3 regions of the Pseudoalteromonas sp. QJM3NY_22 genome follow, and region 1 is predicted to be linked to each of the others. Evidence: predicted binding sites of a transcription regulator. Region 1 holds the regulator's gene; each other region holds the start of a gene.
The links. The regulator FliA, encoded in region 1, starts transcription of late flagellar genes. The targets are predictions, from matches to a motif close to CTAAAGNTNNNNNNNNNNNNGCCGATA.
Positions count from the first base shown of each region.

Region 1 (4,083 bases):
ATGAAAAAGCGGCCCCTAAATCAGCTGCACAGCCGCAAAATACTTTAGCGCGTGCAGATGACTCAGCGCAATCACACAGTATACATAATTTTGTAAAGCCAGAGCCTCAACGAGCTAAAACTGCACCCCAAGCTAGAGTTGCAGATAGTTTAGAAGCTTTACTAGAGCGTCAATCTCCTCGCCCACGTTCACCTGAATTAGCATCCATGTTCTCTCAATCGGGCATTGAAACGACCGATAATTATCAAGAGCCTGTTGTCAAACCTCGCTCAGCGAATATGTTTGCTCGCGAAGATATTGCACCAACACGTCCACAGACCCAAGCTGATAGTTTAGGTTTTGATGACTTAGATCGTGATTTTGATGATCTAGATAGCCCTGTAACACCTCAAGCGCACGTTAAAAATAATGAAAGTGAAGAAATGACGTCAATGCGTGAAGAAATGAACGCTATTCGTCAATTGCTAGAGCACCAAGTGTCAGGTTTAATGCAGCAAGATATGGCACGCCGTGACCCCACACGTGCTTGTATGATTGACCGTTTAGTTGGTATGGGAATCGATAAAGAAGTTGCAGAACAAATGGCGTGTTTTGTACCTGATGACGTATCTCGCCAACAAGGTTGGAAGGCTTTGTTAACAATGGTCGAAGACCAGATGCAAACTACGAATAATGAAATACTACGTCAAGGTGGTGTTTACGCATTGGTAGGCCCTACTGGTGTGGGGAAAACGACAACAGTTGCAAAGTTGGCTGCTTTAGGCGCACAGAAATACGGTGCAGATAAAGTGGCGCTAATAACCACCGATACATACAGAATTGGTGCTTATGAGCAACTTGCAACATACGGTCGAATTATCGGTTGTGGAGTAAAGCAGGTTAAAGATGCTAATGAATTAGCTGAAGTTTTATACCATTTACGAAATAAACGTCTAGTATTAATTGATACAGCAGGTATGAGTCAACGAGATTTACGTTTAACAGAGCAATTGAATACGCTTATGCGCAATCAACGTGTTGATATTCGTAGTTATTTAGTATTAAGTGCAACAGCGCAAATAAATGTCTTGCAAGAAACAGTACGACATTTCAAAAAAGTGCAGTTAAGTGGTTGTATTTTCACCAAGTTGGATGAATCTTTAAGTTTAGGTGAGATTATTAGTATTGCGATTCAAAATCGCCTTCCAATAGGGTATCTTACTAATGGTCAACGAGTTCCAGAAGACATTCGTGTTGCAAATGCAGAAAAACTAGTAAAAAAAGCTGAGCAATTGTATTTGAAAAGAATAAAAGCACAACATTCACGACACCAATCAGTGGCGTCGAGCACAGTAGGGATGTATGATTAACACAGTATTAGATCAAGCAAGCGGCCTGCGCAAAATGAGTCAAAAAAATAACAACGGCGTAAAAGTTATCGCTGTTACTGGTGGCAAGGGTGGTGTAGGTAAAACAAATGTTTCACTTAACACGGCAATAGCATTAGGCCAGCAAGGTAATCGAGTTTTAGTACTTGATGCCGACTTAGGTCTAGCAAACTGTGATGTGATGCTCGGATTACGGGTTGAACGTAATTTATCACATGTACTTTCTGGTGAGTGTGAACTCGATGAGATTTTAGTTGAAGGTCCTGCAGGAATTAAAATTGTACCAGCGACCTCTGGTTCGCAGAGTATGGTGGAATTATCACCGTCTGAACATGCAGGCCTTATACGCGCTTTTAGCGAATTAAATACCGAATTTGATATCTTAATTGTAGATACCGCTGCTGGCATTTCAGATATGGTACTGAGTTTTTCTCGCGCTGCTCAAGATGTAATGGTTGTAGTGTGCGACGAACCGACTTCAATCACAGATGCTTATGCACTTATTAAAGTGTTAAGTCGTGAGCATGGGGTGTATAAATTCAAAATTGTAGCTAATATGGTTCGTAGTATGCGTGAAGGTCATGAGTTATTTGCAAAACTTTCAAAAGTAACGGACCGATTTTTAGATGTGTCAATGGAGTTGGTTGCAACAATCCCTTATGACGAAAATATGCGTAAGGCAACTCGCCGTCAAAAAGTGATTGTAGAACTTTTTCCTAGTTCTCCTGCTTCAGTTGCCTTTAAAGCACTGGCGACAAGAGCAGTGAAATGGCCTATACCTAACCAACCTTCAGGACATTTAGAGTTTTTTATTGAGAAGCTAGTCAACGGCTAATTATGACAACATTGGTAAATAGAGCTATGGGATATCAATCAACACAAAATTTAAATGTGATTGTTGAAAAACATGCATCGCTAGTCAAAAAAGTGGCATGTCATTTAATTGCTCGTTTGCCTCCAAGTGTCCAACTCGATGACCTAATTCAGTCGGGTATGATAGGCCTAATTGAAGCATCAAAAAACTTTAATGCAACCAAAGGCGCAAGTTTTGAAACGTTCGCGGGAATACGAATTCGCGGTGCTATGCTTGATGAAATGCGCCGTGGTGACTGGGCTCCTCGGTCGGTCCATAGAAAAAGTCGTCTTGTAGCCGAGACGATTGCTGGATTAGAAAGTAACTTAAATCGTGAACCAACCGATATAGAAGTTGCTGAAAAACTTGAAATTTCGTTAAATGAGTACCATCATATTTTAAACGATGTAAACACAAGTAAAGTGTTAGGCATCGAAGACCTCGGGGTCGATGAAGATGTTATTACCACGGCGGGCCAAGATTTAACGCTAGACAAACCGTTTAACAACGTTAAAAATGAACGATTTAATGAATCATTATTACATGCTATCAAGTCATTACCAGAGCGAGACGCGATGGTACTTTCTTTATACTATAACGATGAAATGAATTTAAAAGAAATTGGACATATACTCGATGTAAGTGAATCGCGTGTAAGTCAGATACATGGTCAGGCGATGATTAAGCTAAAAGCAAAAATCAATGACTGGATAAACTAGTAGTAAGTAAATACAGGTTAAGACCTCACTGGAGGATGTTTTGGATAAAAACATGAAAATTCTTGTTGTTGATGATTTTTCGACAATGAGACGTATTATTAAAAATCTATTGCGCGACTTAGGCTTTACCAACGTCCAAGAAGCAGATGACGGCTCTACAGCCTTACCCATGTTACAAAATCAAGTTTTTGATTTTGTGGTAACAGATTGGAACATGCCAGGAATGCAAGGTATTGATCTTTTGAGAGCGATAAGGGCTGACGATAAATTAAAACACCTTCCTGTTTTAATGGTGACAGCTGAAGCTAAAAAAGAACAAATAATAGCAGCGGCTCAAGCTGGTGTTAATGGCTATATTGTAAAACCATTTACAGCTGGCACATTAAAAACTAAATTAGAAAAAGTGTTCGAACGCTTAGGTTAATAATAGGGGAAAGGCTTATGCCAGCACCTGCTGCGCCTCGGATAACCTTAGAACAAGCTCGTCAGCTCGTCACTTTTTTAGAAAATGGCGAACATGATAAAGCTGATCAACTAATTTTAGATACTGCATCTAAAGAGCAGTCAGAAATATTTGACGAAGTGGGAAAGTTGACGCGTCAACTACATGAAGCTTTAAAAGGCTTTGAGCTAGACACGCGCCTAACAGAACTCACTAACGACGCTATACCTGATGCTAAAAAACGGCTTAATTATGTCATTGAGATGACAGAAAATGCTGCAAATAAAACCATGGATGCGGTTGAGGCGAGTTTACCGATAGCACAACAGTTAGCGGATGAAATATCCCATATCAAACCGACATGGGACCGTCTAATGAGTCGTGAAATTGAACTCGGTGAATTTAAAGTACTGTGCCACAGCATTGATAAATTCATGAGCAGTTCTCATCATAAAACTGATGAGTTACAAAGCTTCATGACTAACATATTAATGGCCCAAGATTATCAAGATTTGACAGGTCAAGTAATTCGCCGAATTATAGAACTTGTTAGGGAAGTTGAAGAAAGCTTACTTCATCTTTTAACTGCTTTTTCTGAACAAGATATCAGTAAAGCAGTCACCCTAAAACCACAAAAAATAGATGACCCAGTTGACCCAGAAACATTAGCAGGTCCTGAAGGGCCTATTATTGATAAAGAAT
Region 1 is NZ_CM149655.1:3,256,724-3,260,806, reverse strand. It holds gene flhF (flagellar biosynthesis protein FlhF) at 1-1,349, shown strand, start outside; gene AC0VZ4_RS14950 (MinD/ParA family ATP-binding protein) at 1,342-2,202, shown strand; gene AC0VZ4_RS14945 (RNA polymerase sigma factor FliA) at 2,229-2,939, shown strand; gene cheY (chemotaxis response regulator CheY) at 2,980-3,363, shown strand; gene AC0VZ4_RS14935 (protein phosphatase CheZ) at 3,381-4,083, shown strand, end outside.

Region 2 (4,083 bases), 410 kb from region 1:
AAAAACCACCCTGATCGTGCAAAAGCCTCTACTAGGGCAGCAGATAAGGCACTGGAATTTTTAAAATCGATTGATTATGACGAGTCACTTTTTGATGATATTCATCATGCTATTGCGGCTCATAGCTTTAGCGCAAATATAGAAATTAAAACAGTTGAGGCGCAAATAGTACAAGATGCTGACAGAATGGATGCACTAGGTGCGATTGGAGTGAGTCGATGTATGAAAGTTGGCGGCTCAATTTCTCGGTTATTGTATAACCCAGAAGACCCTTTTTGTATTGAACGAGAAGCTGATGATAAAAAATATACACTTGATCATTTTTTTATAAAACTATTACATATTGCTGAAAGCATGAATACCCCATCAGCTAAAGCAGAAGCGAATAGGCGTACAGTTTACATGCATGAGTTTTTAGAGCAATTAAAGTCAGAAATTGGTGAGTAACGTGGATAATAAAAATATGCCTAAATTGTCAGGTATTGATCATTGCCATTTGAATGTTGAAAATTTATCGAATGCAGTTAAATGGTATGAGCGCGTTTTAGGTTTTAGTATAGTACCCGAACTTGCTTTTTGGAATGAGGACGAACGAGGACCTTTAACGCTCGAGGATGCTAGTTCAAAGACTCGTTTAGCACTTTTTGAAGGTGAGGGGCGCAGTAAAGGAATTGCATTTTTGGCAACAGGGGAGCAATTTATACAGTGGCTTAGTCATCTTGAAAGTTTAAATATAAAAGCGGTTCTTGCTGATCATGGTGTAACGTTTTCAATGTATTTTAAAGATGACAGTGGTAATAGCCATGAGATCACATCTCATGATTACTCGTATATAAAACTTTACTATCCATCGGTCAACTTAGGTTCGCATTCATCTAAAAAAAGCTAATGCAGTTAATCCTATAATTCCCATTATATGAATTTATGTGTAAGTTTTTATCATATTGCTATCACTTTGAATAATATCTAATTGGGGTTTATTCGCTGCTTTTTTGTTTCAAGTGAAACTGTATTTTTTAGCAATTATTTGTGCTTGTACAGTTAACATAAGTGCCAGACATGCGCTGTTTTTAGGATTCAACCTAAAGGCAATTTACGTTTTGTCGCTGCACAAATATAGGTGAAAATCGTGATCAGGACGCAGAAGCTTTGCTAGGTTTTTACTTGTTTTCACATGGATGTAAGTCAGTAAGGTAACGCATGAAAAGTTACCGACCCCACTAGGTGACACACCTCACGCAGCGATTAAATCGCTCTTAGATAAAATGAACTTTAATATTGTAAGGTCAGCAGGGCTTGGTCTTCTATTATCGTTTGAAGCAGTTAGATATAAAGTTTTCACTTAGTTATAGACCAGTTTTTTATTATTAATTAGATCCCATACTTAAGCCTATTGGTATAAAATATTAGAAATTTCGTGTTGGTTAAATGTGGTAGAACTGTTGTTTGAGTATCAATTAAAGCGAAGTGCCCGACGTAAGACTGTTGCTATTAAAGTGCACCAACGGTCAATAACCGTTTATGCGCCTCATTATGTTCCTAAAAAACAGTTGGATTTATGGTTGGTTGAGAAACGAGATTGGGTAAATAGCCAACTTGATAAACAGATTAATATTGCAGACTCAAAGCAATATCCACTCGAAACACATAAAATTCTAATTTTCTCAAATCTTATAGACATAACGTTTGAACACGCTTTGCATTCTCAAGTTATAGAGCATGAGAATACATTAAGCGTATTGTGTTCTTCTCGAGTGAGCCATAAAAAATTGAAGTATAAAACATTACTTGAGGCGTATTTAACTGAAAAATTAGGATTATATATTGATATGCGTCTTGCCCACTTTTGTAAACTAATGGAGGAACCTTTACCGAATGATTTACGAATACGTATCTATAAACGTAAATGGGGGAGTTGTAATAGTAAACGTGAGCTTACGTTTAACTTACTCTTGATTGGAGCCAAAAAATCAATTATAGACTACGTCATAGTCCACGAGTTGGCGCATTTACGTCACTTAGACCACAGTCGTGTATTTTGGCAACGTGTAGCTAAGTTTTATCCGGATCATAAGATAGCATCAGATTGGTTAAAGAATAATGGACAAAGTTTACAGTGGGAATTTTAAAAAATTATTGAAGTTCAAAATATAAGGTATTTTAGAAGAAAAGTGGTGGAGGGAGCTGGATTCGAACCAGCGAAGGCTGAGCCGTCAGATTTACAGTCTGATCCCTTTGGCCGCTCGGGAACCCCTCCACACTAATTTTGTTACACTTGGCCCCACTTAACTTAGCGGTAAGAAAAGTGGTGGAGGGAGCTGGATTCGAACCAGCGAAGGCTGAGCCGTCAGATTTACAGTCTGATCCCTTTGGCCGCTCGGGAACCCCTCCAGTGCAACGGCGCTGATAATAGCAAAACTTATATTTAAGTAAAGAAAAAAGCTAAAGAAAAATGAAATAAAGCCGATAAATATCTATTACCTACAATAATCGGCTAAAGTCTATGCAAATCGACGATTTGTTAATCACAGAGAGTCAACTAAGTACACGGTTGAATAAAAGTGTACACGAACAACGTCGAGGAGAGTTTTCTCTTTTATTGGCAATGTTATCCCACGATGCGCTTGATTTTAGTCAGTTCCATTTTCCAAAAACAGATATTGAAAACCCTATTGTTGAAGAAGAGACACTTCGTAAGCAATTTGGTTCGGGTCCGAAGCAGCCTTTAGCACCTGATGAATTTAATATGTTGATTGGGCAACACAACGCCGCTTTATTATCAAATGTGGGAGAGCATGCAGGTATGAGCGATATTAAGTTACGACACTGCTTAAACCCTGAACCACTTTCAATAAGAAATGATTTAGCTCATATTCCACTCAATGTGCTTGATAATTGTGAGCTAGCTGTGCGCAGACGTATTAAGAACAAAGAGACTCAGCTATCGCATCCGCAAATGGACGTAGCTTCATTCTATGATGGTCTTAATGATGAATCATTATATCAACCGCTTCACTTAGCTACAGCATAATATTGACCTACAAAATAATTTATCTATCTACGATTTCAAATCAGCTTATGTCAGGCCCAGTAAAACAAGCTTTAAATGGTCATTTTTATAATAATGATGGCTAAAAAGAGAGGCTTTGTAGCTATTTATAATGTTAATTGCCTAAAAATTGATTTAGTTTAAAAAAACCATCCAAAAATTTAATGCAATTGCTATAATGATGTCAAATGGTATGACATGAAATGCCGTTATCATTAAACCAAGGTAATTAGGAACGTAATGAAGAAAACATTCACGCTGAATCACGAGAAAATCAAATACCCTCGTATGGTCGATGCTGCAAAGCACGAAGTGAAAAAATATTTGAAAAGAGAACGTAATAAAACGCTACCTGAAGATGCTGATTACTGGGCATTTGACTGTAAGTTTGGTAATACAGCTGAAGATGCTCAAGTAGTGCACGTTGCAGAGATTAGCAATCATATCAGCGACATCGAAAAGCAAGATTTAAAGTCTTTCTACGTAGAGATTTTAGCAAAGCCGGCACAGCGTCAACAAGCTGATTTAGATGACGACGAGTAACTCTTAAATTTTAAGTACTCGTAAAGTAGAGATGGACCCAAGTGGTCCATTTTTGTTATGTGGGTTTTAATATCAATCTGAATAATACTAACCAACCAATCCGCAATCATGCTTAATCAGTTTGAGGGATTAAATCTGACGCTAACGGCGTTAAAAATTTCTGATATAGGACAATTAAATAACGATTTTTTGTCTTGTTATCGACACGATTCTGTTATCTAAAAATAGATCACTTAATTAAAAGAGTTGGTATAAGTATTTGAACAATATAAATTATCTCATAACCCTATAATACCAACCTGCATAAATCTTTGATCAATTTAACGAATTAAATTGCACTATAACGTAGTTAAAATTTTTTATTTAGAACAACTAGATACAAAAACTTTTGCCTAGTTCTAGCGTAATTTTCTTAACGTTAAATAGACCCCATACATAAGCAGATTGGTATAAAAATTTTATTTAGAGACGCTGAGTTTTTTGGAAATAAA
Region 2 is NZ_CM149655.1:2,848,228-2,852,310, reverse strand. It holds gene AC0VZ4_RS12875 (HD domain-containing protein) at 1-447, shown strand, start outside; gene AC0VZ4_RS12870 (VOC family protein) at 464-889, shown strand; gene AC0VZ4_RS12865 (M48 family metallopeptidase) at 1,431-2,129, shown strand; tRNA gene AC0VZ4_RS12860 (tRNA-Tyr) at 2,173-2,257, opposite strand; tRNA gene AC0VZ4_RS12855 (tRNA-Tyr) at 2,307-2,391, opposite strand; gene AC0VZ4_RS12850 (VC2046/SO_2500 family protein) at 2,504-3,031, shown strand; gene AC0VZ4_RS12845 (DUF6172 family protein) at 3,290-3,592, shown strand.
Region 2: a site for FliA is predicted at 2,443-2,469, ahead of AC0VZ4_RS12850 (VC2046/SO_2500 family protein). Genes of this name have one in related genera too.

Region 3 (4,083 bases), 1.5 Mb from region 1:
AAGTTTGATAAGCTGTTTAAAAGCTTCTCGGTACGTACGCTGAGCTCTAAAATGAAACGCGATCAAGACTACTTTAAAGAAAAAGGCGCACTACGTGGCGTACCTACCTTTATTGTAAATGGTAAGTACAAATTAAACCTAGGTCGTGAGTCGGGTATTACTGAACCAGAAGATATTGGAAAATTAATTAATTACCTAGCTAATAAATAAATTTAGCCAAAATAAAAAAAGCTCCTTAAAGAGCTTTTTTTATTTATAAGGATATAGCGATGGAAAAAATATTAGTATCGAGTTGTTTGCTAGGGCAACCTGTTCGCTACGATGGTAGAGGACACGCAATTTTGCATCCACAGCTTAATTTGTGGCAAAAACAAAATAGATTAATTGTGTTTTGTCCTGAGGTCGCTGGTGGGCTTCCTATACCTAGATCTCCTGCTGAAATAATACAGGGGAGTGTAGTTACTAATTTAGGAGAAGATGTAACAGAGCAGTTTCAAACTGGAGCTAATATAGCGCTAGAACTCTGTAAAAAGAATCAAGTGCGTTTTGCTCTACTTAAAGAATCGAGTCCTTCTTGCGGACGAAATACAATATATGATGGAAAGCATCGCGGAGTAAAAATCGAAGGTCTAGGTTTAACTACAGCATTATTAATGAAAAATGGTATTCAAGTATTTAGTGAGGAGCAAATACCAGCACTTATAAAAGTACTGGCACTTTAATTTTGGCTGGTTATTTGCGTTGTAAGAAAACGCCCGACTCAATGTGATGTGTATATGGGAACTGATCAAATATAGCAAAGCGCTTAACGTTGTGCGTATGTGTTAAGTGATCAAGATCACGCTCAAGGGTTTCAGGATTACACGATATATAAATTATGCTTTCGTAGTTAGCCACTAAGTCACACGTTAATTCATCCATGCCCGCGCGCGGTGGATCAACTAATATGGTTTGGCAGTCATAGCTTTTAAGGTCAATACCATCTAAACGAGAGAAAGTACGCTCGCCATTCATTGCTTGAGTAAACTCTTCACTCGACATACGAATAATATCTAAGTTCTCTAGGTTATTTTTAGTAATATTGTATTGAGCAGAATGAACAGATGATTTTGATATTTCTGTTGCTAATACTTTATTAAAACAGCCCGCTAACGCAATTGAAAAGTTACCGTTACCGCAATACAGTTCTAATAAATCATTTTTAAGTGGTTTACATAAATCTTGCGCCCACTCCAGCATATTAATATTTACTTTTGCATTAGGCTGAGTAAAGCTATTTTCTACTTGTTGATATATAAGCTCTTGACCATTGACTGTTAAACGTTCAGTTACAAAGTCATCACCTAGTACTTCTTTTTGTTTGCGAGCACGGCCTATAAAGTCAATTTTGTATTTACTGCTAAGCTTTTCTTTAAGTGCTTTAATTTCACTTAACCATTCATCATCCAGTGGTTTGTGATAAAGCAAGCTTACTAAAATTTCACCGCTTAGCGTTGATAGGTAATCGATTTGAAATAACTTACGGCGTAATATTTCACAAGGCTTGAGGCTTTCAATCATCACCTGCATTATTTCACCTACTAGAGGCGCGGCTGGATCAAATGTATCAACACGGATTTTTTCTTTTGTTTGTTGATCAAACATAATGTGAAACAGATCGTCACCGTCGTGCCATACTCTAAATTCAGCACGTTGGCGGTAGTTAGTTGGCTCTGAGCTAAATACTTCTAGTTGCTCCACACCAAAACGTTGAAACTGCGCACTAATACGCTGCTCTTTTTCACTTAACTGCGCTTGGTACTGTGTGGTATCTATTTTAATAACTGCCATTAACGCTACTACCTTATCTAAGATCTGTTTATCGGCGCTATTGTAGGGAGCGCTGCGTATTTGTCTAGTTTTGGCTAGCATTTATGCTGTTTTATTGCGCATTGTACTTTAGTTTTTATTGTTATAGCCGATAATAAATTACGCACGCTCAGGAGATGTAACATGAAAATAGGTAACTATGGCTTCACGCCAAACAACAACATTAATAAATTCAATAATAAAGCAGATATACAGCAACCTACTATTCAATCTCCCCAAGATAGTTACCAGCAACGTGGCAAAGAATTAGCTGCAAAAGTGCTTGGCGATAAAATGGCTGAGCAGCTTGGATTGCCTATCGCAGAAAAAAAAGCAGACAAACCACTATTTGATTTTGATGAAATCGTAAAAAACGTACTCGATTTTGTCAGCGGCGCTGTAAATAAAGCAAAAGCTAATGGCGCTAATGATGAAAAGCTTAAAGACATGTTAGGCGATGCGCGCAAAGGAGTTCAAATAGGGATTGACGACGCTGTTGATGAACTCAAAGGAACAGGTGTATTTAATGACGAAATGGAAGAGGGCATCAATAAGTCCAAAGAGGGAATTTACAATGGGTTTGATAAATTTGAAGAGTCGCTATTTAATCCACAACCTGCCAGCGTAAATATAAGTCAGGCTCAATATGTCAGTATGACTAGCAATGCAGAGTATAAATTCACTACCGCAGAAGGCGATGAGGTAAGTATTAGCTTTGCGGATGCATTTGAATCTCAATCGGCGAGTGGCTATCAGAGAAACAGTGATAGTGAATCGTTTGCAAGCTCATCATCGCAATCTCGACAGGTATCATTTTCGATGTCGGTTAATGGTGACTTAAATGAGCAAGAGCAAGAAGCGATTAATGCGATGATGGAAGACTTACAAGATTTAAGTAAAACCTTTTTTGGTGGTGATTTAGATGAAGCATTTGAACAAGCACAAGAGCTGAGTTTAGGCAGCGATCAGCTGGTGGCTTTTTCTATGGATTTACGCCAAACAAAAACAATAGCCACAGTTAAAAGCTATGAAGAATATAAACCAGAACCAGAAAAACAAGTAGCAGAAGGTTTAGCCCCTTTTAATGACGACCTTAAAAGTGCTTTTGAAAAAGCGGGTGAACTTGGATTACAAAATCAACTAGCTGGCATTCTACAATGGTTAAATCAAGATCAGGAACAAATAGATAAGTTAGTAGATTACACAAAGTCTATGTTCGAAAACCTTAATCAATTAAATTCAGCGGCCGATGATCTTGCCGATTTAGAAACCACACAAAGCTAAACTACTTTCTTTTATAAATACCTCATGGCAAACTGCCGTTCTTAAAGTAAAGTGGGAACGGTAGTTTGTCAGCGCATATAATGGTCTTTGATTCAGGTATTGGTGGAACTACCGTACTTGAACATATCAAGCAAAGTATCCCCAATGCTCAGTACAGCTATTTTATGGATAATGCATTCCTACCTTATGGTGCTCAATCCCAACAAACAATAATCAACCGATTGTGCTCACTTATTCATTTCATCAAAGCCAACACGCTTGACGTTGATTTAATAGTAATAGCGTGTAATACGGCTTCTACATCTGCACTTAGTGCTGTTCGCCAAGTGACAGATATTCCTATAGTAGGTGTTGTGCCAGCAATAAAGCCTGCCGCAGAATTAACACGCTCAAATCATATTGGCTTATTAGCCACACCAGCCACGGTCGCCAGTTCATACACTAAAACATTAATTGCTGAACATGCACGTAATGTAATCGTTAATCTATATAGCAGTGTGGAGTTAGTGACATTAGCTGAGCAACACTTTTTTACAGACTATTTAGATACAAACAAGTTGCACCAAGTGCTTGATGGCCTAAATATAGATAAAGCTATAGATGTACTTGTACTAGGGTGTACGCACTTTCCGATATTAGTAGAGCCGATTAGTCAGTATTTTGAAGGGAATGTAAAATTACTTGATTCAGGTGTAGCGATAGCAAACAGAGTCAACTACCTACTTAACCAACTTAACCTATGTGTGAATAAGCGAACAGACATAAAAAAGCCGCTGCAATATTATGCAACGGCTGATGTGTTTAGCAATAAGCTAGCGGTAAAGCTAGTTACACTGACTGATCTGTCTCAGTACGTAGAGCATTAGAATCGTCTTCTTGTTTTTGTTTTGCTTCACGTACTTTTAAAGTACGTTGTTGGAACTCGCTATCGTTCAAGTTAGCAATTGCATT
Region 3 is NZ_CM149655.1:294,842-298,924, forward strand. It holds gene AC0VZ4_RS01465 (thiol:disulfide interchange protein DsbA/DsbL) at 1-210, shown strand, start outside; gene AC0VZ4_RS01470 (2-thiouracil desulfurase family protein) at 270-722, shown strand; gene trmA (tRNA (uridine(54)-C5)-methyltransferase TrmA) at 733-1,830, opposite strand; gene AC0VZ4_RS01480 (DUF5610 domain-containing protein) at 1,993-3,132, shown strand; gene murI (glutamate racemase) at 3,198-3,998, shown strand; gene AC0VZ4_RS01490 (RNA recognition motif domain-containing protein) at 3,961-4,083, opposite strand, start outside.
Region 3: a site for FliA is predicted at 1,937-1,963, ahead of AC0VZ4_RS01480 (DUF5610 domain-containing protein). Genes of this name have one in related genera too.